3 regions of the Variovorax sp. V213 genome follow, and region 3 is predicted to be linked to each of the others. Evidence: predicted binding sites of a transcription regulator. Region 3 holds the regulator's gene; each other region holds the start of a gene.
The links. Region 3 encodes sigma-54, which starts transcription at its own class of promoters, with help from an activator protein. Its sites were predicted from a motif close to TGGCANGNAANCTGCTTT; they were not measured.
Positions count from the first base shown of each region.

Region 1 (7,944 bases), 2.2 Mb from region 3:
ATGACCCTGAACAACAACGGCCAGGCCATCACGCTGTCGAAGAAGCTCGCCGACAAGGGTGCGGTGGATGCCGCCTCGCTCGCCAAGCTCATCGCCGGCGAAAAGCGCGAATACACCTTTGCCCAGACCTTCCCCACGGGCACCCACGCGATGTGGCTCTACTACTGGCTGGCTTCCGCGGGCATCGACCCGTTCAAGGACGTCAAGAACATCACGGTGCCGCCTCCGCAGATGGTGGCCAACATGCGCGTCGGCAACATGGACGGCTACTGCGTGGGCGAGCCCTGGGGCCAGCGCGCGATCATGGACGGCATCGGCGTGACGGCCATCACGACGCAGGACATCTGGAAGGACCACCCCGAAAAGGTGCTCGGCACCACGGGCGACTTCGTCAAGAAATATCCCAACACGGCGCGCGCCGTCACCGCGGCCATCATCGAGGCCGGCAAGTGGATCGACACGGGCCTTCAGAACAAGAACAAGATGGCCGAGACCATCGCCGACAAGAGCTACGTGAACACCAGCGTGGACGCCATCAACCAGCGCATCCTGGGCCGCTACGTCAACGGCATGGGCAAGAGCTGGGACGACCCCAACCACATGAAGTTCTACAACGGCGGCGCCGTGACCTTCCCCTACCTGTCGGACGGCATGTGGTTCCTCACGCAGCACAAGCGCTGGGGCCTGCTGAAGGAGCACCCCGACTACCTGAAGGTGGCCACCGAGATCAACCGCATCGACATCTACAAGCAGGCCGCCGCCGCCACGCAAACGCCAGTACCCAAGGACCCGATGCGCAGCAGCAAGCTGTTCGACGGCACCGTGTGGGACGGCAAGGATCCGAAGAAGTACGCCGAGTCTTTCAAGCTGCATGCCTGAGGAGAAACACATCATGGTCAGCGCTGTATTCCATTCGCCCCTGGACGCCTCTCTTCCTCTATCGCGTGCGGCAGAGGGCCGGAGCGAGGCCGTGGCCCGCACCGAAGCGGCCCCTCTTCCCGCCCCTCCTCCTAAAAAGGAAAGGGAACAGAAGCAACGCTCACCCATCGATCTGCGGGCCTTCTGGATGCGCGTGCTGCCGCCGCTCGCCGGCTTCGGCCTGCTGGTGCTGATCTGGGAATTGGTCGCCATGAAAAGCACCACCGGCTTTCCGTCACCGCTGGCCACCTGGCAGCAGGCGCTCACGGTGTTCAGCGACCCGTTCTACAGCAAGGGTCCCAACGACCAGGGCGTGGGCTGGAATGTGCTCTCGTCGCTCCAGCGCGTGGCGCTGGGCTTCGGCCTCGCTGCGGCCGTCGGCATTCCGGCGGGCTTTGCCATCGGGCGCTTCGAATTCCTATCGCGCATGTTCAATCCGCTGATCAGCCTGCTGCGTCCGGTGTCGCCGCTGGCGTGGCTGCCCATTGGCCTGCTGGTGTTCAAGGGTGCCAACCCGGCGGCCATCTGGACCATCTTCATCTGCTCGATCTGGCCGATGGTGATCAATACCGCCGTCGGCGTGCAGCGCGTGCCGAGCGACTACATGAACGTGGCCAAGGTGCTCAACCTCAGCGAATGGAAGATCTTCACCAAGATCCTCTTCCCCGCCGTGCTGCCCTACATGCTGACCGGCGTGCGCCTGGCTGTGGGCACCGCATGGCTGGTGATCGTCGCGGCCGAAATGCTCACCGGCGGCGTCGGCATCGGCTTCTGGGTGTGGGACGAGTGGAACAACCTCAACGTCGCCAACATCATCATCGCGATCTTCGTCATCGGCATCGTCGGCCTGGTGCTGGAGTTCGCGCTCATCAAGCTTGCAACGGCATTCACGTTCGAAGAGGTGAAGTCATGAACGACGATTCGAAGTACATCGAGATCCACGGCGTCGAACAGGCCTTCAAGACGCCCAAGGGGCGCTTCCTGGCGCTGCAGGGCATCAACCTGAACGTGGCCAAGGGCGAGTTCGTCACGCTCATCGGCCATTCGGGCTGCGGCAAGTCGACGCTGCTGAACCTCATTGCCGGCCTGACCACGCCGACAGAAGGCGTGCTGCTGTGCGCGAACCGGGAAATCAAGGGTCCGGGCCCGGAGCGCGCGGTGGTCTTCCAGAACCACTCGCTGCTGCCCTGGCTCACCTGTTTCGAGAACGTGTACCTCGCGGTCGAACGCGTGTTTGCCGCCACCGAAAACAAGGCGCAGCTGCGCGCGCGCACCGATGCGGCGCTCGCGATGGTCGGCCTCACGCCGGCCGCGCAAAAGCGCCCTGGCGAAATATCGGGCGGCATGAAGCAGCGCGTCGGCATTGCACGCGCGCTGTCGATGGAACCCAAGGTGCTGCTGATGGACGAGCCCTTCGGCGCCCTCGATGCGCTCACGCGCGCCAAGCTGCAGGACGAGTTGCTCGCCATCGTGCAAAAGACCCAGAGCACCGTCGTCATGGTCACGCACGACGTGGACGAGGCGGTGCTCTTGAGCGACCGCATCGTGATGCTCACCAACGGCCCTGCCGCCACCATCGGCGAAGTGCTGACGGTCGACATCGCCCGTCCGCGCAATCGTGTCGAACTGGCCGAAGACCCCGTCTACGTGCACGCCCGCAAGGCGGTGATCGACTTCCTTTATACGCGCCAGGCGCACGTGGAGAAGGTTGCAGCCTGATACAACAGGCGCCGCACAACCGGAGTCAGGACATGATGACTTGCAGGCTGTGCTCGTACCAGGCTGTGAGGCGCTCGAAGGTGTCCACCAGCGCTTCGCTGGAACGCACCAGTGTCGCCCGGCCCTCGGGACTGTCGAGCGCCTGCACGCCGCCCACCAGGTGCAGCCATTCGTCGCGCGCGGCAACCAGCGCAGCGCGGATCTCGGGTGAGCTGAGGGGCGCGCGCTCCAGTTCGCCCAGCGCGGCCTCGAACTCGTTCATGGTCGGCAGCAGCCGGCCGCGCGAAGCCTCTGCCGCAATGGTCGAAGCGAGCAAGGCGTCTTTCGCCAGGCGCTGCGCGCGCATGCGCTGGCGGCCGCAGATGTTCACGATGCGCAGCGCGCGCCGCGCGCCGGAGGCTTCCAGCGCGTCCGTCATGGCCTCGGCGGCCGACAGCAAGGCCTCGCCACGCGCATCGATCTCGGCCAGCCCCTCGGGCACCGGCCGCGCGGCCAGCAAGGCGGCCAATCCATCCCAGGCCGTCCGCACCTCGCCCAGCGCCTGCACGCCGGACGCGCCCAGATCCAGAGTGGCCAGATGATCCAGGTTCTGCTGCACCCGCTCGGTCGATTGCGTGCGCAGGACCCGCGCGCGCTGCACGTCGATGCCGGCGAGCAGCTGCGCCGCCACGCGCACCAGCCGCTGCGAGAGCATGCGCAGCTGTCCGGCGCGGTTGATGGCATCGGCCCATTGCGCGGCCTCGATCACCGAGCGCGACACCTCGCCCAGCCTCAGGTTGGCATGCATGGCGGCACCGCGCAGCAGGCCGAAGGCTTCGTCCTCGCCGATGCCCCGTGCGGACATCAGCAGGCCCTTGGCGCGATCGACCCACTTGCGCTCGTCCATGCGGGTGCGCAGGCCGTCGAGTTCCGCCCGCAACACGGCTTCGCGCTGCCAGCGGGCCTGCGCCCGGGCGGTCAGCCCGGCCAGCGAAGCGCCGTCGATCGCATCGAGCGGCAGCCACGCATGCACGCCCAGCGCAACCAGCGCTTCGTGCTGCGCGCCGTCGAGCGGCGCGCTCACCAGGCTCAATGCGCACGGCGGGGCGCCGTTCCATTCCTTCAGCGCATCGAACAGCGCCTGCAGCTGATGCGCCGCTGCCGGCGCCGGCAGGCAGGCCAGCACCTGTTGCGGTGCAAGCACCCCCACCCGCTGCACCAGCGTGTGGCAGGTGGCCCGCTCGCTGGCGGCGGCGCCGGTATCCGCCAGCGCCTGCTGCAATGGCTGCGGCAACGGCGCGGGGTCGGCGAATTCATTGGGCAGGACGACGAGAAGGGACATCATGGCAAAGCGGTTGAGGGCACCGGAAGCATAGGCCACGCCTGCCCGCTCACGCAGGCACGCCTCTTGCATCAATCGGGGTGCGGTGTAACGAAGCACCGCTTTGGTGAAGCTGCAGGCTCCTGCATCCGTCCCGGCATTGCCCATGCCGGAACGCACCCCTACGCCGACAGCGTCCGCTGCCGGCACTCCGCCCCAACCCCGTCCGTCGACACGGCTCCCGAAGAGCTGCGCCGCGGCATTTCGCACGATTGAACGCCATGTCCAGTTTCAGGACCTTCTTGCAATCAGGCCACGGCCCGACGCTGTTCTCGGCCTTTCTGTACTTCTCGTTCTCCTGCTGCATCTGGGTGCTGAACGGTGCCATGGCGCCCTTCATCGGCGAGACCTTCGACCTCTCGCCCGCGCAGAAGGGCCTGATGCTGTCGGTGCCCATCATCGCGGGCGCGCTGATGCGCTTTCCGCTCGGCATCCTGTCGCAGTACATCGGCCGCAAGAACGCCACGCTGGTCGAGATGGGCCTGATCGCGGTGGCCATGCTTTTCGGCTTCTTCTTCGTGAAGAGCTTCAACGACCTGCTGGCCATGGGCGTGCTGCTGGGCATCGCGGGCGCAAGCTTCGGCGTGGCGCTGTCGCTGGGCTCGGGCTGGTTCCCGCCGCAGCACAAGGGCCTGGCCATGGGCCTGGTGGGCGCCGGCAACGTGGGCACCGCGGTGTCGGTGCTGGTGGCGCCGCCGCTCGCCCAGTGGCTCGGCTGGCAGGCGGTGTACGGCGTGGCCGCCGCGGCCATCCTGGTGCCGATGATCGTGATGATCGTGTTTGCCAAGGAGCCGCCCGACGTCGACAGCCACGCGAGTTTCCGCGAGCACATCGCCTGCCTGTTCGAAAAAGACGGCTGGGTGTTCAGCCTCATCTACGGCGTGACCTTCGGCGGCTTCATCGGCCTCACCACCTTCCTGCCGTCCTACTACTACGACCAGTTCGGCGTGAGCAAGGTGCAGGCCGGGCAGCTCACGATGCTGGCCGCCTTCATGGGCGCCGCAGTGCGCATCGTGGGCGGCTGGATCTCCGACCGCTGGGGCGGCGTCAACACCCTCACGTTGGTGCTGCTGGTGGTGGCTCTCGGCCTGGTGCTGGTGGGCATCTCGTCGTCCTCCCTGGCGCTCACCACGCTGCTCCTGATCGTGTGTTTTGCCGCGCTGGGCGCGGGCAACGGCGCGCTGTTCCAGCTGGTGCCGCTGCGCTGGCCCACGAGCACCGCGGTGGCCGGTTCGATGATCGGCGAGATCGGCGCGCTGGGCGGCGGCCTGGTGCCCAACGCCATGGGCCTGTCGAAGCAGTACCTGGGCAGCTATGTCTGGGGCTTCGTGTTCTTCGGCGCGCTCTCGCTGGTGATGCTGGGCGTGATGCGCGTCATGCAGATCCGCTGGACCCGCACCTGGGCCGAAAAAGGCGGCCGTGCGCGCACCTCGCCCCAGCCGGCGGAAACGAAGAAGTACGTCCCCCCACGGAAAGCGGCACGCCCATGACCTTCCTCCGCTCGCCGTCAGCGTGGCAGGAAGAGAAGCCACACCACGAGCAGTGCGTTGAACAGCAGCGACACGGCCAGCGCGATCTTGTAGAGCGCAGCCGGATCGCGGCGGATCAGCGGCGTGGCGGCGGGTGCGCTGACGGGGCGGGAAGCGCCCCGCTCCAGGGCGAGCAGCATTTCTTCGGCGGTTTCGAAGCGCTCCCTCGGATCGCGCGCGACGGCCTTGCGCACCAGGTGGTCGAGCCACACGGGCACGTCGGGCCGCAGGCGCGAGAGCGCAACCGGATCGCGCCGGTAGCGCGCCACCTGGTAGGGCTCGATCTCGCCGTAGGGCAAGTGCCCGCCGAGCCACTGGTACAGCGTGGCGCCGAGTGCGAACAGGTCGCTGCCGGGGTCGGCATGGGCGCCCTCCCATTGCTCGGGATTGATGTAGCTGGGCGTGCCGGCATGCAGCTCCCGCTGGGCCGAGCCTTCGCGTCCGGACAGCGCCACGCCAAGGTCGAGGATGCGCCATCGTCCGTCATCGCCCAGGTGCAGGTTGGCGGGCTTGATGTCTCGATGCACCACGCCATGGCGGTGCAGCCGGCCCAGCGCCTTGGTCACCTCGATGGCCGCCGTGACCACTTCGGCCACCGTGCCGCGGGCGCCGGATTTGCGCATCTGCTCCAGCGTGCGCCCGCCGTGCCAGTCGAACACGATGTAGAGCGCACTGGCGTTCTCGGACCGCTCATGCACGCGCACGAATCCGCCGCTGCCCACGCGCTGGCCCAGCCAGGCTTCGTGCGCGAGCATGGCGCGCTCCTGCGGATCGCTGGCGCGCGAGGGGTGCAGCGTCTTGAGCGCCACCAGCTCGCGCGTGGCCGCATTGCGCGCCTGGTACAGCAGGTGCACGCCGGTGTCGGCCACCAGGCCGGTGACGACATAGCCGTCGAGCGCATCGCCCACTTTCAAGAACGGCGGCGGCGCCAGGCGTCGGCCGTCGCCGAGCTCGTCGTCCAGCTGCCGCGCGTCCAGGCCCACGACGCGAATGACCAATGCGGTCGCGTTGTCGCGCGTGCCGGCATCGAGCGCCGCTTGCACCAGCGCTTCGCTCGCGTCCTCGGCACCGCCCTGCAGGGCCAGCTCGGCCAGGCGCTGCGGCTTGAGCACGCCGTGCACGCCGTCGGACGTGAGCACGAAGCAGTCTCCCACGCGCACGTCGCCTTCGACGTAGTCGACGCGCACCTGGTCGTCCAGGCCGATGGCGCGCGTCAGCCGGCTGCGCATGTCGGGATGCTCGAAGGCGTGGTCCTGGGTCAGCAGCATGGCCGGCTCGCCGTCGGTGCGCACGCGCCATGCGCGCGTGTCGCCCACGTGCGCCAGCGTGTAGCTCTGGCCATGCAGCACCAGCGCCGTCAAGGTGGTGAGCGCCGTACCCCCCCCCTGGCGACGCCGGTTGTGATCGGCGAGCCAGGCGTTCTGCGCGGCGACCAGGCGGTCGAGCGCGGCGGTCGGCTCCCAGGTGTCGGGCGTGGCGAAGTAGTCGGCCAAAAGCCCCATCACCGTGGTCTGCGACGCCTCCAGCCCGCGGCCGCCGGTGGACACGCCATCGGCAATGGCCGCGATGAGTCCGCGCGACTCCTCGCCGGGTGGCGCGTTGACGGCGCCAGCAAAGTCTTCGTTCACTTCGCGCGGTCCGCGCTGGCTGCTGTAGCCGATGTCCACTTCAAAGCTCATGGCGCCATTCTCCGCGTGCTTTCCACGCTCGCCCCGTGCTTCCTTTGCTTGATTCGTTGAAAGGCCCCACCCCATGAAGAAACTCAAACTCGTGATGGTCGGCAACGGCATGGCCGGCGTGCGCACCCTGGAGGAGCTCCTGAAGCTCGCCCCGGAGCTGTACGACATCACCGTCTTCGGTGCCGAGCCGCACCCCAACTACAACCGCATCCTGCTGTCGCCCGTGCTCGCCGGCGAGCAGACCGTGGAGGAGATCGTGCTCAACAGCTGGGAGTGGTACGCCGACAACCACATCACCCTGCACGCGGGCAAGAAGGTGGTCGAGGTCGACCGCGTCAAGCGCATCGTGCGTGCCGAGGATGGCACCGAGGCCGCCTACGACCGCCTCTTGATGTGCACCGGCTCCAACCCCTTCATGCTCCCGGTGCCCGGCAAGGACCTCCAAGGCGTCATCGCCTACCGCGACATCGCCGACACCGACTACATGATCGAGACCGCCAAGACCCACAAGCACGCGGTCGTCATCGGCGGCGGCCTCCTGGGCCTGGAGGCGGCCAATGGCCTGATGCTGCGCGGCATGAGCGTCACCGTGGTGCACGTCATGCCCTGGCTCATGGAGCGCCAGCTGGACGACGTGGCCGGCAAGCTGTTGCAAAAGTCCCTGGAAGAGCGCGGCCTCACGTTCCGCATCGGCGCCCAGACCCAGGAGCTGGTGGGCGATGCCGACGACGGCAAGGCC
Region 1 covers NZ_AP028664.1:1,558,421-1,566,364, reverse strand. Annotated here, with positions in the region: gene ACAM55_RS07560 (CmpA/NrtA family ABC transporter substrate-binding protein) at 1-879, shown strand, start outside; gene ntrB (nitrate ABC transporter permease) at 893-1,831, shown strand; gene ACAM55_RS07550 (ABC transporter ATP-binding protein) at 1,828-2,637, shown strand; gene ACAM55_RS07545 (ANTAR domain-containing protein) at 2,663-3,961, opposite strand; gene ACAM55_RS07540 (nitrate/nitrite transporter) at 4,219-5,487, shown strand; gene ACAM55_RS07535 (protein kinase) at 5,505-7,205, opposite strand; partial or broken gene nirB (nitrite reductase large subunit NirB) at 7,279-7,944, shown strand, end outside.
Region 1: ACAM55_RS07540 (nitrate/nitrite transporter) is a predicted target of sigma-54. The motif match lies at 4,014-4,031, and genes of this name have one in related genera.

Region 2 (7,944 bases), 950 kb from region 3:
CAGCTGGCGCTCGACGAGCCCTCGCGCGTGGCCAGCCTGGTGCTCGTCAATGCGTGGTCGAAGCCCAATCCGCATTCGGCGCGCTGCTTCGACGCGCGGCTCGCGCTGCTCGATGCCTGCGGCCCACGCGCGTATGTCGAAGCGCAGCCGATCTTCCTGTACCCCGCGGCCTGGTGCGCGGAACACGCGCAGCGCGTGGCCGACGAGGTCGACCATGCCTTTGCGCACTTTCCGGGCGAAGCCAACATGCGTGCGCGCATTGCCGCATTGCGCGCCTTCGATATCGACGCGCGCCTCGGCGACATCACCATGCCCACGCTGGTGGCCGCCGCCATGGACGACGGCCTGGTGCCGTGGACCTGTTCGCAGCGCCTGGCCGACGGCCTGCACGACGTCACGCTCCACTTCATGCCGCATGGCGGCCATGCGCACAGCGTGACCGAGGCCGAGGCCTTCAACCGCAGCCTGCTCGACTTTCTTTCCCGGGTCAGCGCACCCGGCGTTCTCGCATGACCATCACCTCCACCCTCGACAACGCCGCACTGGCGCTTCTTTTTACCGAAGCGCGCAGCCACAACGGCTGGACCACCGAACCCGTCACCGACGCGCAGATCCGGCAGATCTACGCGCTCGCCTGCATGGGGCCGACCTCGGCCAACTGCTCGCCCGCGCGCTTCGTGTTCGTTCGCACGCCCGCAGGCAAGCAGCGCCTGGCGCCCGCGCTTTCCAAGGGCAACCTCGACAAGACCATGGCGGCGCCGGTCACGGTGATTGCGGCGTGGGACCGCAAGTTCTACGACAAGCTGCCCACGCTGTTTCCGCATGCCGACGCGCGCAGCTGGTTCACCGGCAGCCCCGAGGCCGCGCACGAAACCGCCTTTCGCAACGCCAGCCTGCAGGCAGGCTACCTGCTGCTCGCCGCACGCGCCGTGGGGCTCGACGCCGGGCCGATGTCGGGCTTCGACAAGGCCAAGGTCGATGCCGCGTTTTTCGAGGGCACCGACTGGACCACCAACTTCCTGATCAACCTCGGGCACGGCGATACGGCCAAGGTGTTCGGCCGCCTGCCGCGGCTGGCCTTCGACGACGCCTGCCTTCTCGCCTGAAGCCCACGGGAGTTCCTCCTCATGCTGCTGAACGCAATGGCTTCCAACGTCACCCCGGGCGGCGCACCGCACGCGCTGCCGAAGGCCGATTACCGCAACGCCATGGCACGGCTGGGTGCGGCCGTCAACATCATCACCACCGATGGCCCGGCCGGCCGTGCAGGGTTCACGGCCTCGGCCGTGTGCAGCGTGACCGACGAGCCGCCGATGCTGCTGGTGTGCCTGAACCGCTCGGCCTCGGTGTACCCCGCGTTCACCGCCAACGGCGTGCTCTGCGTGAACGTGCTCGCGGCAGGGCACCAGGCGCTCTCGGGCCTGTTCGGCGGCAAGACGCCGATGGACGAGCGCTTTGCCGCCGGCCGCTGGAGCCGCAAGGCCACCGGCTCGCCGGTGCTCGACGACGCCGCGGCCTCGTTCGACTGCCGCGTGGTGCGCGCCACCAGCGCGGGCACGCACGACGTGCTGTTCTGCGAAGCGCTGGCGATCGCCATCGGCGGTGCGGCGCAGAGCCTCATCTATTTCGACCGGCGCTATCACGAGATCGCCACGCCGCCGCACTGACCTGGTCTTTTCCCCTCTCCCGGAGGGAGAGGGAGCAAGTCCTACCGCGGCATGATCCCCTGCAGCACGATGCGCTGCACGTTCTCCACCGTCTGCTCGAAGAAGGCCGCGTCTTCCAGCGTATGGCCTGTCAGCGCCTGCACCTGCACGCCGAAATCCGCATAGTGCTGCGTGATGGCCCAGAGCGCGAAGACCAGGTGGTGCGGATCGACCGGCGCGAGTTTGCCGGCCTCGATCCATGAACGGATGACCTCCGACTTGCGCTCCACCAGCGTGCGCAGTTCGCGGTCGAGTTCGTCGCGCAAGAGCGGCGCGCCCTGGATCATTTCGAGGCAGAACAGGCGCGACGCATCCGGCCGGTCGCGCGAGATCACGAGCTTGCGGCGGATGTAGCCGCCGATGGCTTCGCCCGGGTCTTGCTCGGCGCTGAATCCGCGCAGCGGCTCCAGCCACAGTTCGAGCAGGTCGCGCAGCACGTTGACGTACAGCTCCTCCTTGTTCGCGAAGTAGTAGAGCAGATTGCTCTTGGACACATCGGCGCGCGCCGCCACCTGGTCGATCGACGTGCCGTGCAGACCGAAGCGCGAGAACAGGCCCAGCGCGGCACCGAGGATGGCGCTGCGCTTGTCCTCGATCTGGCGCAGCCTGCGGCTCACCGCGGACGCGCTGCGCACGACGGGTTTCGCGCGCTTGCGCGCCGGGCTTTTTGTGCTGCTGGCTGCGGCCAGCGCCTTGGTCTTCGGCATCTTCCCTCGCTTCATCGATTACGGACTCTTTCAACGCGCACCACTGTAAGGCCGCGGTGCATCGCGTTGCGCCAAGCCGGCCTTTGAAGCCTCTGCGCGCGCACCATGCTGACGCGGCAGATGCGTTTTGTCCATTTGGTCCAACTGGCACAGACGTTGCATGGCGAAAGGCATGCCAAGCACGAGGACCGACACATGACAACACTGCTGTCCGTACCCATCATCGATCTCGCGCCCTACTTTGCGGGCACGCCCGAAGGCAAGGCCGAGGTCGCGACAAAGGTCGACGAGGCTTGCCGCAGCATCGGCTTCCTCGTCATCACGAACCACGGCATTCCAGCCGAGCTGATCGCGCGCGTGTCGCAGCTCTCGCGCCAGTTCTTCGACATGCCGCTGGCCGAGAAGCGCAAGGTCGATCGTCCGCGCCAGGACGCGGTGCGCGGCTACAGCGCCGTCGGCGAAGAAGGGCTTTCCTACAGCCTGGAAGAGGCCGCCCCCGGCGACCTGAAGGAATCGTTTTCGATCGGCCCTTCGAACGTGCCGGACGACGACTACCACCGCGGCCCCGCCGCCGGCCCGCACTTCGAGCCCAACAGCTGGCCGCCCATCGGCGGATTCCGCGAAGCGTACGAGAACTACTTCGAGGCCATGAGCGATCTCTCGCGCTCGCTGATGCGCATCTTCGCGCTTGGGCTTTCGCTGCCCGAGCTGTTCTTCGACGACAAGATCGACAGGCACATCAGCATGTTCCGCGTGCTGAGCTATCCCCCGCAGCGCGAAGCGCCGCTGCCGGGCCAGCTGCGCGCCGGTGCGCACAGCGACTACGGCAGCCTCACCATCGTGCTGCCCGACGACAAGGGCCTGCAGGTGTTCAACAAGGCGGGCCAATGGGTCGACGTGCCGCAGGTGGAAGGCGGCCTGGTCGTCAACATTGCCGACCTGATGATGCAGTGGACCAACGACCAGTGGGTGTCCACGCTGCACCGCGTGGTCAACCCGCCCTTCGAGGTGGCGAGCACCAACAGGCGCCAGTCGCTGGTGTTCTTTCACCAGCCCAACTACGACGCGATGGTCGCGTGCCTGCCGAGCTGCCTTGCGCCGGGCGAGCAGCCGAAGTACGCGCCCATTTCGTCGGGCGACCACCTCACGTCGAAGTTCGTCAAGCAGACCACATTCGGCGGCACCAAGGCCGTGGCCTGAGCATGGCGCATCTCTCCTACGTCAACGTCTTTGCGAAAGACGTGGTCGCGCTCAGCGGCTTCTACCAGCGCGTGTTCGGCTTCGCCGAGATCGAGGCGATCCGCTCGCCGATATTCCGCGGGCTGGACACCGGCAAGTCGAGCCTGGGCTTCAACGCGCTCGACGCCTACGAGCTGCTGCACCTGGCCGAGTTCTCCGACACACGCGGCGTGAAGTTCCTGCTGAACATCGACGTCGACAGCAAGGACGAAGTCGACCGCATGGTGCCGGTCGCGCTCGAGGCCGGCGCCACGCTGGTGAAGCCGCCCTACGTCACCTACTACAACTGGTACCAGTCGGTGCTGCTCGATCCCGAGGGCAATGTGTTCCGCATCAACTTCATGATGTGACGGCACGCGGCACGCCCCGCTCCCTTCATCACTCTTCTTCCTTGACTTGCTCCCCACGAAAGGTCGTTCCATGTTGCGCACTTCCCCCCACGGCTTCACCTTCGGCCTTGCCCTGGCGCTCGCAGCCGGCGGCGCGACGTTCGCGCTGCCCGCCATGGCGGCCGACGGCTTCACGCTGAAGGACAAGCCGAAGATCGCGATGCTCTATTTCGGCCCGAAGAACGACGGCGGGTGGACGCAGGCCTTCGACGAGGCACGGGCCAAGGTCGAGAAGGAAATCGGCCAGAAGATCCAGTTCGTCGAGAACGTGCCCGAAGACGCCTCGGCCATCAAGCCCGCGGCCGAGAAGTTCATCCAGCGCGGCGCCAACATCGTGATCGGCACGGCCTTCGGCTACTCCGACAGCTTCAAGGACCTGGCCGCCAAGTACCCTGGCGTGGCTTTTCTCAACGGCTCGGGCACCACCAACGGAAGCAACCTCGAATCGTTCTATGGCCGCACCTACGAGAGCCAGTACCTCTGCGGCATGGCCGCGGGCGCGGCGTCGAAGACCGGCAAGCTCGGCTTCGTCGCGGCCAACCCCTTCGGCGTGGTGAACTGGACCGTCAACGCCTTCGCGCTGGGCGCGCAGAAGATGAACCCCAACGCCACGGTCAACGTGATCTATACCGGCGCGTGGAACGACCCGGTCAAGGAACGCGCCGCCGCCGCTGCGCTGATCGACCAGGGCGCTGACGTGATCGGCCAGCACGTGGACAGCCCCACGCCGCAGATCGTGGCGCAGGAGCGTGGCGTGTACGGCACCGGCCACCACCGCGACCTGCGTCAGTTCGCGCCCAAGGCCACGCTGTGCTCGTCGGTGTGGGTGTGGGACCGCTTCCTGACACCCGAGCTCAAGAAGATCATGGCCGGCAACTGGAAGCCCGCGCCCTATGGCGCCTTCATCGAGATGAAGGACGGCGGCACCGACATCGCGGGCTTCGGCCCCGCGGTGCCCAAGGACAAGGCCGCGCAGATCACCGCCGAGCGCGACGCCATCATGAAGGGCAAGCAGGTGTACGCGGGCCCGCTCGCCGACCGCGACGGCAAGGAGCGCGTGGCCAAGGGCGCGGTGCTGTCGGACGCCGACCTCTGGAAGATGGACTGGTTCGTCAAGGGCGTGGTCACTCAGAAGTAAGAAGCAGGCAGGCAGCCAGTGTCCAACGCGCTCGAGCTCACCGGCATCCGCAAGTCCTTCGACGGCTTTGCGGCGCTGACCGACGCGCACTTTGCTGCGCGCTGGGGCGAAGTGCACGCACTGCTGGGCGAGAACGGCGCGGGCAAGTCTTCGCTGATGAACATCGCGGCCGGGCTCTACGCGCCAGAGGCCGGCCAGCTGCTGGTCGACGACAACCTGGTGCGCTTTGCCGGACCGGCCGATGCGGCCAGGCACCGCATCGGCATGGTCCACCAGCATTTCAAGCTGGTGCGGCCTTTCACGGTGGCACAGAACATCTTGCTCACCGCACCGCCGCCGGCCGAGTTCCAGAGCCACGGGGAACGCCTGCGCGAGATCTCGCGCGACATCCGCAACAAGGCCTCGGAGCTGGGCTTCGAGATCGATCCCGCCAAGCGCATCGATGCGCTCTCGATTGCCGAGCAGCAGCGGGTCGAGATTCTCAAGGTGCTGCTCGCGGGTGCGCGCATCCTGATCCTCGATGAGCCGACCGCGGTGCTCACCGACCAGGAAGCCGCGCGCCTGTTGCAGACGGTGCGGGGGCTCGCGCGCGCCGGCTCCGCCGTGGTGCTGGTCACGCACAAGATGGCCGACGTGAAGACCTACGCCGACCGCGTGACGGTGATGCGCGGCGGCCGCACGGTGGCCACGCTGGAGCCGGGTGCCACCTCGGTGGCCGAGCTCGTGAAGCTCACGGTGGGCGAATCGATTGCCGCTCAAGGCTTTCAGGCGGCGAAGTCCCCGCGCAGCCCGGTGCGGCTCACGGTGCGCGGCCTGCGCTCGGCGGCATCGCCTCAAGGCCGCCGAGTGCTCGACGGAGTCGACCTGCAACTCCATGCGGGCGAAATCTATGGCCTGGCCGGTGTCGGCGGCAATGGGCAGGGCGAGCTGGCCGACGCCATCATGGGCCTGCCCGACGCCGGCGGCGCGCTTGAAGGCGAGATCCATCTCGAAGGCCACGGCGATCTCAAGGCCATGGGCGCGCCGGAACGCCGCAACGTGGGCATTGCCGCGATTCCGGCCGATCGCTACGGGCTGGCGCTCGCGGGCAGCCTTTCGGTGGCCGAGAACTACGCCATCGGCCGCGTGCACACGGGGCGCTACGGTCCCGCCTGGCATCTGCGGCGCGGCCGTATCCAGGACGACACGCGGGAAGCAGTGCGCGCCTTCGACGTGCAGGGCGTGCGCTCGGTGGCGCAGAAGGCCGCGCTGCTCTCCGGCGGCAACGCGCAAAAACTGGTGCTCGCGCGCGAGTTCGGCAAGTCGCCTTCGCTGGTGCTGGCGCACAGCCCGAGCCGCGGGCTCGACGTGCGCGCCAGCGCCGAGGTGCATGCGCGCCTGCGCGCTGCGCGCGACGGCGGGGCCGCGGTGCTGCTGATCAGCGAAGACCTCGACGAGGTGCTGCAGCTCGCCGACCGCGTGGGTGTGATGACGCGCGGGCGCATTGCCGGCGAGTTTGCGCAGCCGGCCGACCGGCAGGCCATCGGACAGGCGATGGTGGACCATGGCTGACGCATCGCTCGTGGCCATCTCCGAGGCGGCGCAAACCGATCCGGAGGCCGCGCACCGGGCGCGGCGCCAACCGCTGGCGGGCCGGCGCTATGCGCTCGAAATCCGGCAGCACATGGGATGGCGGCGGCAGGCGCTGATTCTTGCGGCGGCGCTCCTGGTCGGGCTTGCGATTTCCGCCGCCATCCTGGTGGCGGCCGGCGTCCCCGCGGACGAGCTCGCCAACGAGTTCGTGATGCAGACCTTTTTCGACGGCCAGAACTTTCGCGCCGTGCTGTTCCAGGCCGCGCCCATGATCCTCGTGGGCCTGGCCGGCTCGCTGGCGTTTCGCGCGCGCTTCTGGAACCTGGGGCTCGAGGGCCAGATGATCTGGGGCGCCATCGGCGCAACGGCCGTCTCGATGTGGCAGATCGGGCCCGAGCCCTTGCGCCTGCCGCTGATGTTCGCGGCCGCCATCGGCTGCGGGCTGCTCTGGGTGCTGGGGCCGGCATGGCTGAAGATCAGGCTGGGCGTGAACGAGATCATCTCCACGCTGATGCTCAACTACATGGCGGCCAACTTCCTGCTGCACCTCGTCTACGGCAGCTGGAAGGACCCGAAGGACAACTTTCCCTATTCGCCGCAGTTCCGTGCCTTCGAACGGCTGCCCGAACTGGGCGCCGGCGTGAGCAGCGCCATCGTGCTGGCGGCCGTGGTGGCACTCGTCGCATGGTGGCTGGTGGGCGTGAGCCGCGCGGGGCTGTACCTGCGTTTTGTCGATGCCAATCCGCGCGTGGCGCATGCCAACGGCGTGCCGGTGCGCCGCACCATCTATGGCGCCGTGCTGCTGTCGGGCGCGATGGCCGGGCTCGCGGGCTTTGCGGTGGCCGCCGGCCAGGAAGGGCGGCTCACGCAGGCCTTCTACCAGGGCTATGGCTTCTCGGGCATCCTGATCGCCTTTCTCGCGCGCAACAACCCGCTCGCGGCCACCGTGGTGGCGCTGCTGGTGGCGGCCCTGTTCGTCACCGGCCGCAGCCTGCAGGTGTTCTACCAGGTGCCGTTCTCGATGGTGCAATTGATCCAGGCCGTCATCGTGGTGTGCGTGGCGTCGAGCGACTTCTTCATTCGCCACCGGCTGCGCCGTGTGGGTGGTGAGGCGGCTCAGTGAGCGGAAGCATCGCTCTCAACTGGCTCGCGAGCACGCCGGACTTCGCGGTGCCCTACGCGCTTGCGGCACT
Region 2 covers NZ_AP028664.1:346,206-354,149, reverse strand. Annotated here, with positions in the region: gene rutD (pyrimidine utilization protein D) at 1-513, shown strand, start outside; gene ACAM55_RS01810 (malonic semialdehyde reductase) at 510-1,106, shown strand; gene rutF (NADH-dependent FMN reductase RutF) at 1,143-1,667, shown strand; gene rutR (HTH-type transcriptional regulator RutR) at 1,709-2,413, opposite strand; gene ACAM55_RS01795 (isopenicillin N synthase family dioxygenase) at 2,609-3,613, shown strand; gene ACAM55_RS01790 (VOC family protein) at 3,616-4,002, shown strand; gene ACAM55_RS01785 (BMP family ABC transporter substrate-binding protein) at 4,073-5,179, shown strand; gene ACAM55_RS01780 (ABC transporter ATP-binding protein) at 5,198-6,730, shown strand; gene ACAM55_RS01775 (ABC transporter permease) at 6,723-7,874, shown strand; gene ACAM55_RS01770 (ABC transporter permease) at 7,871-7,944, shown strand, end outside.
Region 2: ACAM55_RS01795 (isopenicillin N synthase family dioxygenase) is a predicted target of sigma-54. The motif match lies at 2,559-2,576, and genes of this name have one in related genera.

Region 3 (7,944 bases):
TACGGCACCACCACCAACCGCGGCCGCTTCAGCACCAAGGACGGTTCGGTGCAGATCGACGGCACCGGCAGCAGCGGCAGGGTCGACATCACGATGGACATCAGCTCCATCAACACCGGCGTCGACCTGCTCAACCGCCACGTGCAAAGCAAGGATTTCTTCAACGTGGCCGAGTTTCCGACCGGCCGCTTCGTGGCGGACCGCATCGAATTCAACGGCGACAAGGTGGTCGACGTGCCGGGCACGCTCACGCTGATGGGCCAGACCAAACCGGTCACACTCAAGGCCGTGCGCTTCAACTGCTACCTGAACCCGCTCATCAACCGCCAGGTCTGCGGCGGCGACTTCGAGACCACGGTGCAGCGCAGCGACTGGGGCATCACCTGGGGCTTGAACTTCGGCTTCGAGAACAAGGTGAAGCTGCTGGTGCAGGTCGAAGCCGTCAACGTGCAGCAATAACCAAGAAATCATGACCGACATCACGGTTGCACTGCTGGGCATCGCGGGCGCGATGGTGGCGTGTTTGCGATTGCGGCGGCGCTGCGGTCGGCCTACCTGCGCTACAAGGCCTGGATCGACCGCGCGGCCGGCGGCGTGATGGTGCTGCTGGGCCTCAAGCTGCTGTCGGGCGTGCGCGCAAGCTGAGCTAAAGCAGGCTCTCGGGCGTGAGCGGCGCCAGCAGCTCGAGCATGGCGCGGCCCCAGAAATCGGAGTCGGGCTCCTCGTTCAGCACGGTGGTCTTGCCGGCCTCCTCGCTGATCCACTCGATGCGCGATGGGTTGCCGCCCTCGGCAAAGCGCAAGCGGTAGGCGCCCTGCTGCTTGAGCACGTCGATGAGCTTGAGCGCCTGCTGCGCCATCTCGGGGCTGCGGATGAAAAGGCCGATCTCGGTGTTGTGCGTTTCGGAGCGCGGATCGAAATTCATCGAGCCGACGAAAAGTACCTGCCGGTCGATGACGGCCGACTTGGCATGCAGCCGGCCGACCGAGGTGCCGAAGAGGCCGAGCCGCACGCTGCGGCGGGTGCGCGTGGTGCTGAGCTCGTACAGGTCGGCGCCCAGCTTCAGCATGTCCGGCCGGTAGCGGCGGTAGGCGGTGTGGACCAGGGGCTCGTCGGTGGCGGCGAGCGAATTGGTGATCACGCTGATCTTCACGTTGCGACGGCGGATCTCGCGCATCACCTCCAGGCCGGCCTCGCCCGGAATCAGGTAGGGCGAGACGATGGTCACTTCGGAGCGCGCGCGGCGCATCTGCTCGACCACGTTGTAGCGCACGCTGTCGACGTCGAGCAGCGGCACGCCGCCGTACGACGCCGTCTTGCCGATCACGCGGTCGGGCGAATCGGCGTAGGCCTCGGCAAGGGCCCAGATCAGGCCGAGCTTGCCAGTGGCAAGGTCCTCGGCCATCGGGCTGTAGCCCAGCAGGTCGTTGGGGGCGGGCCGAGGCGGCGGCGGCGTGGTGTCGGGGCCGGTGGCGGCTTCGAAGCGCTTTTGCAACTCTTCGCGCGGCACACCGGTGGCCACCACCGACTGGATGGGCCGCACGTAGGCGCTGTTCCAGTACTGGTCGAACAGGGTGCCGAGGCGCGGCACCAGCGCACCGGTCACGAAGGTGTCGAGATCGAGAAAATTCTCGCCCGCCGTGCGCCTGAAGTACTGGTTGCCGATGTTGCGGCCGCCCGCCACCGCCATGGCGCCGTCGGCAATGAAGAGCTTGTTGTGCATGCGCCGGTTGACGCGGCTGAAGTCGAAGAGCGAGGCCGCGAAGCGCTTGAGCAGGCTGCCGCGCCCGGCCGGAAACGGGTTGAAGAGGCGCAACTCGACGTTCGGCGTGGCGGCAAGGCCGAGCAGCAGTTCGTCCTCGCCCGAGGTGTAGAGGTCGTCCATCAGCAGCCGCACGCGAACGCCGCGCCCGGCGGCGTCGCGCAGGGTGCGCAGCAGGTAGCGGCCGGTCTCGTCGTTCTCGATCTGGTAGTACTGCACGTCGAGCGTGCGCTGGGCGCGCCGCGCGAGCTGGATGCGCGTGTCGAAGGCGAAGTCGCCGCCCGGCATCAGGCGAAAACCGCTGAGGTCGGGGTCGGGCTGCGCGGCCAGGGCGATCTTGCCGAGCGCGGTGTCGGCCGACACGGCCATGGCCCTGGTGGGTGGGCGCGGCGCTTCGTCGGGCAGGGTGGCGCAGCCGGCAAGCAGCAGCGCCGCCGCCATGGCGAAGACCCAATGCCCACAGCGCGACAGCAGGCGGCGACCGGCCATCGACGGCTTTCTACAACGCCTTGCGCAGGTTGGCGGGCGCGATGCGCAGCGCCTCGCGGTACTTGGCCACGGTGCGGCGCGCGCATTCGATGCCCTGCTCCTTGAGCATCTCGGAAATCTGGCTGTCGGACAGCGGTTTCTTGATGCTCTCGGAACTCACGAACTGCTTGATCAGCGCGCGCACCGCGGTGCTCGATGCATTGCCGCCGGTCTCGGTGCCGAGCGCTGAGCCGAAGAAGTACTTGAGCTCGACCGTGCCGAAGGGCGTGGCCATGTACTTGGCGGTGGTCACGCGCGAGATGGTCGATTCGTGCAGGCCGAGCTCGTCGGCGATCTCGCGCAGCACCAGCGGCCGCATCGCGAGCTCGCCGTGCACGAAGTAGCTTTTCTGCCGCTCGACGATGGCGTTGCTGACGCGCAGGATGGTGTCGAAGCGCTGCTGGATGTTCTTGATGAACCAGCGCGCCTCCTGCAGCCGCTGCGACAGCGCCTGGCTGCCCTCGCCCTTGTGCGACTTGAGCGCGCCGGCGTAGATGTCGTGCACGCGCAGCCGCGGCATCACCTCGGGGTTGAGCATGACGCGGAACTTGACGTTGGTGCCGCGGCCGATCTTGGTGACGATCACGTCGGGGATCACGATGTTGCGCTCGACGTCGACAAAACGGCGGCCCGGCTTGGGCTCCAGGCGCGCGATGATCTGCAGCGCCGAGCGCACCAGGTCTTCGTTGGTGCGGGTGAGCGTGGCCAGGCGCTTGAAGTCGCGCCGCGCGAGCAGCTCCATCGGCTGCTTGCAGATGGCAATGGCGGTCTTGCGGACCAGGGCATGCTCTTCGGTTTCGTCTTCGCTCGCGAGCGCGCGCAGCTGGATGCCGAGGCATTCGCCCAGGTCGCGCGCGCCGACACCGGCCGGCTCCAGGCTCTGCAGCAGGCCGAGCGCCACCTGGAAGTGATGCACCAGTTCGTCGAACTGGTCGTTGTCGTCGCCCGCGAGGCCCGAGGCCAGCGCCGGCAGCGAATCTTCGAGGTAGCCGTCGTCGTTGAGCGATTCGATCAGGAAGCGCAGCGCGGCGCTGTCGTTCTCGTTGAGCCGGAGGCTGAGCGCCTGCCGGTGCAGGAAGGACTGCAGCGACTCCTGGCTGCGCGCGAGTTCGGTGGCGTCGGCGCGCTCGTCGTCGCCAAGATTGTTCTGGCGCGCGGGGGCGTCGCTGCCCCACTCGCTGTCGTCCGGCGCCATGTCGACGGTGCCGTCGCCCTCCCAGTCGGGCTCGCGCTCGGTGGCGTCGGCGGCGGGAATGTCGGTGTCGGCCGCCGCGGTGGTTTCGCTGGATGTGGTGGCCGCGCTGCTCGTCGGGGCCGAGGCGAAGTCGCTCTCGCCGGCCTCGCCCGACGACTCATCGCGCGGCACCGGGGTATCGATGGCATCGAGGCCGAATTCCTCGCGCGCCGCTTCTTCCGCGGTGCGTTCGAGGAACGGGTTCTCGTCCAGCATCTGCTCGACCTCCTGGCTCAGTTCGAGCGTGGAGAGCTGCAGCAGCCGGATCGACTGCTGCAGCTGGGGCGTGAGCGCCAGATGCTGCGAGACGCGAAGGGACAGCCCTTGCTTCATGGAGACCGACTCCTCCCTTACATCCGGAAGTGCTCGCCGAGGTACACCCTGCGTACTTCGGCGTTGTCGACGATCTCCGAGGGCGTGCCTTGTGCCAGCACATGCCCGTCGCTGATGATGAACGCGTGATCGCAGATGCCCAGCGTTTCACGCACGTTGTGGTCGGTGATGAGCACGCCGATGCCGCGTTCTTTCAGGAAGCTGATGATCCGCTGGATCTCGATCACCGCGATCGGGTCGATGCCGGCAAAGGGCTCGTCCAGCAGGATGAAGCGCGGCTGCGTGGCCAGCGCGCGGGCAATTTCGACCCGGCGCCGTTCGCCGCCCGAGAGCGCGAGCGCCGGAGAATCGCGCAGATGATCCACCCGCAGGTCGGCCAGCAGCCCTGAGAGCCGCTCTTCGGTGCGTTGCTTGGACAGGGGGGCGGGCTTGCCATTGCCATCGGGCTCGCGCTGGAGCTCGAGCACGGCGCGCACGTTTTCCTCGACCGTGAGCTTGCGGAAGATGGAGGCTTCCTGCGGCAGGTAGCTCAGGCCCATGCGGGCGCGCCGGTGGATCGGCATGTGCGCAATGGGTTCGCCGTCGATGGTGATCTCGCCAGCATCGGCCCGCACCAGGCCCACGATCATGTAGAACGAGGTGGTCTTGCCGGCGCCGTTGGGGCCCAGAAGCCCGACGACTTCGCCCTTTTGAACGTCTAGCGAGACATCCTTGACGACCTTGCGGCTGCCGTAGCTTTTCTGCAGGCCCCGCACCACCAGGCGGCTGCCCGGCGTGCCGTTGGTATTCTGGATTCCAGCAGCTTCGATCACTTGCGCCCTTCCCCTTCGCCGCCGCCGAGCGTGGTGGTCGAGCGCAGGCCGGCACCGGGTGCCGGCTGGGGCGCCGCTGGCGCGGCCCGTCCGCCGGCCGGAGCCGAGGCGCCTGGCGCGGGCGCCGTGGCGCTCTTGGGCGTCAGGATGGTCTTCACCCGCCCCCCGCCCGCGGGCGCATTCACCCCGGTGTTCGGCGGCACGGTGGAACCGTTGACCGTGTAGGTGTCGTTGCTCTGGTCATAGACAATGAGCGCGCCGCTGCTTTCGTCGTTCGGCGTGGCGCCCAGCAGGCGGCGCATGACGGCATTGCGGATGAACTTGACGTTGTCGGCGCGGCTGTCGTATTCGATGACCTCGGACTCGCCCTCGATCCACTCGTCGGGCGCATTGCGCTTCTGCTTGTAATAGGCCCGCTTGCCGGGAGCCGCCGTGACCACCCCGTACTGGTAGCCCTCGGCGTCCTGCCGCACGTCGATGCGCGCGCCGCGGATGATGATCGTGCCCTTCGTGACCAGCACGTTCCCGGTGAACACGCTCGTCTGCTTGAGGTCGTCATAACGCATCGCGTCGGACTCGATGTTCATCGGCTTGGTGCGGTCGGCCGTCTCGGCCAGGGCGCCCGAGGCGAGACCGGCCAGCAACAGCGCGCCAACGCTCAGGCGAGTCAGGCGGCCGAGGCGGCGAACAAGAGGGGTGGTGTTGGAGTAGGAGTGCAATGTCATAGAGGCACGAAACTTGCTCTGCATTGTATGCGGCAGATGGCGCCAGCCCTGCACGCACGGATGAAAAAGCCCGCCAAAGCGGGCTTGACATCCATCCGGAAACACCGCGAAACCGGCTCCGCCGGCCGCAGGTGATACCCCCCGGAAAAGGGGGTCAGCCCTTCTTGGCTTCGCCGATCAGGAAGTTGGTGACCTGGAGCGCCTTGGTCATGTTGCCGGCCGTTTCGCCGTCCACATACCAGCGGCCGGCAATGGCCAGGGCCGGAACGCCGGCCACCTTGTAGGCGTCGGTCATCTGCGAGGCGCGCTTGGCCTTGCTGGCCACGCCGAACGAGGTGAAGACCTCCTTGAACTTGGCGCCGTCCAGGCCGTTGGCGGTGGCCCAGGCAATGATGTTGGCGTCGCCGTTCACGTTCTGGCGCTGCTTGTGGATCGCGTCGAACACCTTCGGCTGGAATTCGTCGACCTTGCCCAGCGTTTCGAGCGCGTAGTACAGGCGCTGCTTGGCTTCGACGTCGTTGCCCACGAAAGGCACGGGCACGCGGCGGAAGGCCACTTCCTTCGGCACGGTCTTGAGCCAGGCTTCGAGCTGCGGCTCGAAATCGTTGCAGTGCGGGCAGTTGTACGAGAAGAACTCGATCACTTCGATCTTGCCCGCGGGCGCATCGACCGCCACGCGCTTGTCGAGCACCAGGTACTCGGTGCCGGCCTTGGGCACGCGCGCCTGGGCGTGCGCGGTGTTGCCAGCCAGGGAAAGCACCCCGAGCGAGGTGGCGGCCAGCGAAAAATCACGACGTTTCATTGAAAGAGTTCTCCTGTTGGGTACGGCAGACTGAGCCGGCGCGCCGCGCGGAGTTCCCGCATGCGGCTTGCCCAGGACAATCCGGGTCGGCGGCGGCCCGTGCCGCGCGGCGAAGCTTAAAGAATATTCGTGACCGCCGCTCGCGGATGCCGCGGCCGGCGGCTCGTCGATCTCAGCGCTGGACGCGCACCAGCGCCGATTCGAGGCCGCCGCTGTCGAGCCGCTCTTTCAGGCGGTCGGCATCGTCCTTCTTGTTGAACGGGCCCGCGCGCACCCGGTAGACGGTGCGGCCGGCCTGCTCGCGCTCGGTGACGCGGGCCTCGACGCCCATCAACGACAGCTTGGCGCGCTGGGCCTCGGCGTCTTCGGTGGTGCGGAAGGCGCCAGCCTGCACGAAATACATGAACGGATCGGCCCCCGCTGCCCCGCTGTTGCTGCTGGGCGCGGCGGAAGCGGTGGTGGTGCTGCTGCTGCCGCCGGCCCGCGCGCGGGCAAGGTCGCCCAGCGGATCGTTCGACGGCGGCAGCGGATTGGCCTCGGCCGGCACCGGCGCCGGACGCGGGGGCTTTGGAGCCACCACCACGGGCACCGGCGGGGCCGGCGGGGCCGGCGGCGGTGCGGTGGCCGGTGCCACGGCGGTGGTGTCGCCGCCGGCCGGCGCGACGGGTCCGGTGGCAGCCGGCTTGGGTGCGCCGGCCTTGCCCGCCAAGGGCGCGTTGGGGTCCCAATCGCGGTTCTTGCGGGCCTCGGCTTCATCCTGCTCGGCGCCGCCGCGCTGGGTCTTGGTCACGAACGGGATCGGCACCTTGGTCACGTAGACCGCGATGCCCAGCGCGACACCCAACCCCAGCACCAGGCCGACGATGAGCCCGATGACGATGTTGCCGCGTTGTCTGTTTGTCTTCTTCATGGTCATTTCACATCTTGCTCGGCGCACTGACGCCGAGAATCGCGAGGCCATTGTGCAGCACCTGCGCGGTGGCGGCGACAAGCGCGAGCCGCGCCAGCTTGACCGGCTCTTCGTCGACCAGGATGCGCTCGGCGTCGTAGTAGCTGTGGTAGCAGGCCGCCAGTTCGCGCAGGTAGAAAGTGACGTCGTGCGGCGCGAAATCCTTCGCAGCGGCCGTGAGCATGGCGGGGTACTTGGCGAGCAGCAGCATGAGCGCCTGCGCGGCCGGGCTTTCGAGCGGCGACAGGTCGACGTTCTTGAGCACGGCGGGGTCGCCGCCCCAGCCGGCCAGCACCGAGCAGATGCGCGCATGGGCGTACTGCACGTAATACACCGGGTTGTCGTTGTTCTTGGTCACGGCCAGGTCGACGTCGAAGGTGTATTCGGTGTCGGGCTTGCGGCTCAGGAGGAAGAAGCGCACGGCATCGGTGCTGGTCCATTCGATCAGGTCGCGCAAGGTGACGTAGCTGCCCGCGCGCTTGCTGATCTTGACCTCTTCGCCGCCCTTCATCACGCGCACCATGGTGTGCAGCACGTAGTCGGGGTAGCCCGCGGGAATGCCGACGCCAGCGGCCTGGAGCCCGGCGCGCACGCGCGCGATGGTGCCGTGGTGGTCGGTGCCCTGGATGTTGACGACCTTGTGGAAGCCGCGCTCCCACTTGGCGATGTGATAGGCGACGTCAGGCACGAAGTACGTGTACGTACCGTCCTGCTTCTTCATCACGCGGTCCTTGTCGTCGCCGTAGTCGGTCGACCTGAGCCACAGCGCACCGTCCTGCTCGTAGGTCTTGCCGGCAGC
Region 3 covers NZ_AP028664.1:4,693,090-4,701,033, forward strand. Annotated here, with positions in the region: gene ACAM55_RS22190 (YceI family protein) at 1-459, shown strand, start outside; gene ACAM55_RS22195 (hypothetical protein) at 520-645, shown strand; gene ACAM55_RS22200 (phospholipase D family protein) at 647-2,251, opposite strand; gene rpoN (RNA polymerase factor sigma-54) at 2,262-3,857, opposite strand; gene lptB (LPS export ABC transporter ATP-binding protein) at 3,875-4,669, opposite strand; gene lptA (lipopolysaccharide transport periplasmic protein LptA) at 4,666-5,394, opposite strand; gene ACAM55_RS22220 (thiol:disulfide interchange protein DsbA/DsbL) at 5,549-6,196, opposite strand; gene ACAM55_RS22225 (SPOR domain-containing protein) at 6,369-7,106, opposite strand; gene argS (arginine--tRNA ligase) at 7,114-7,944, opposite strand, start outside.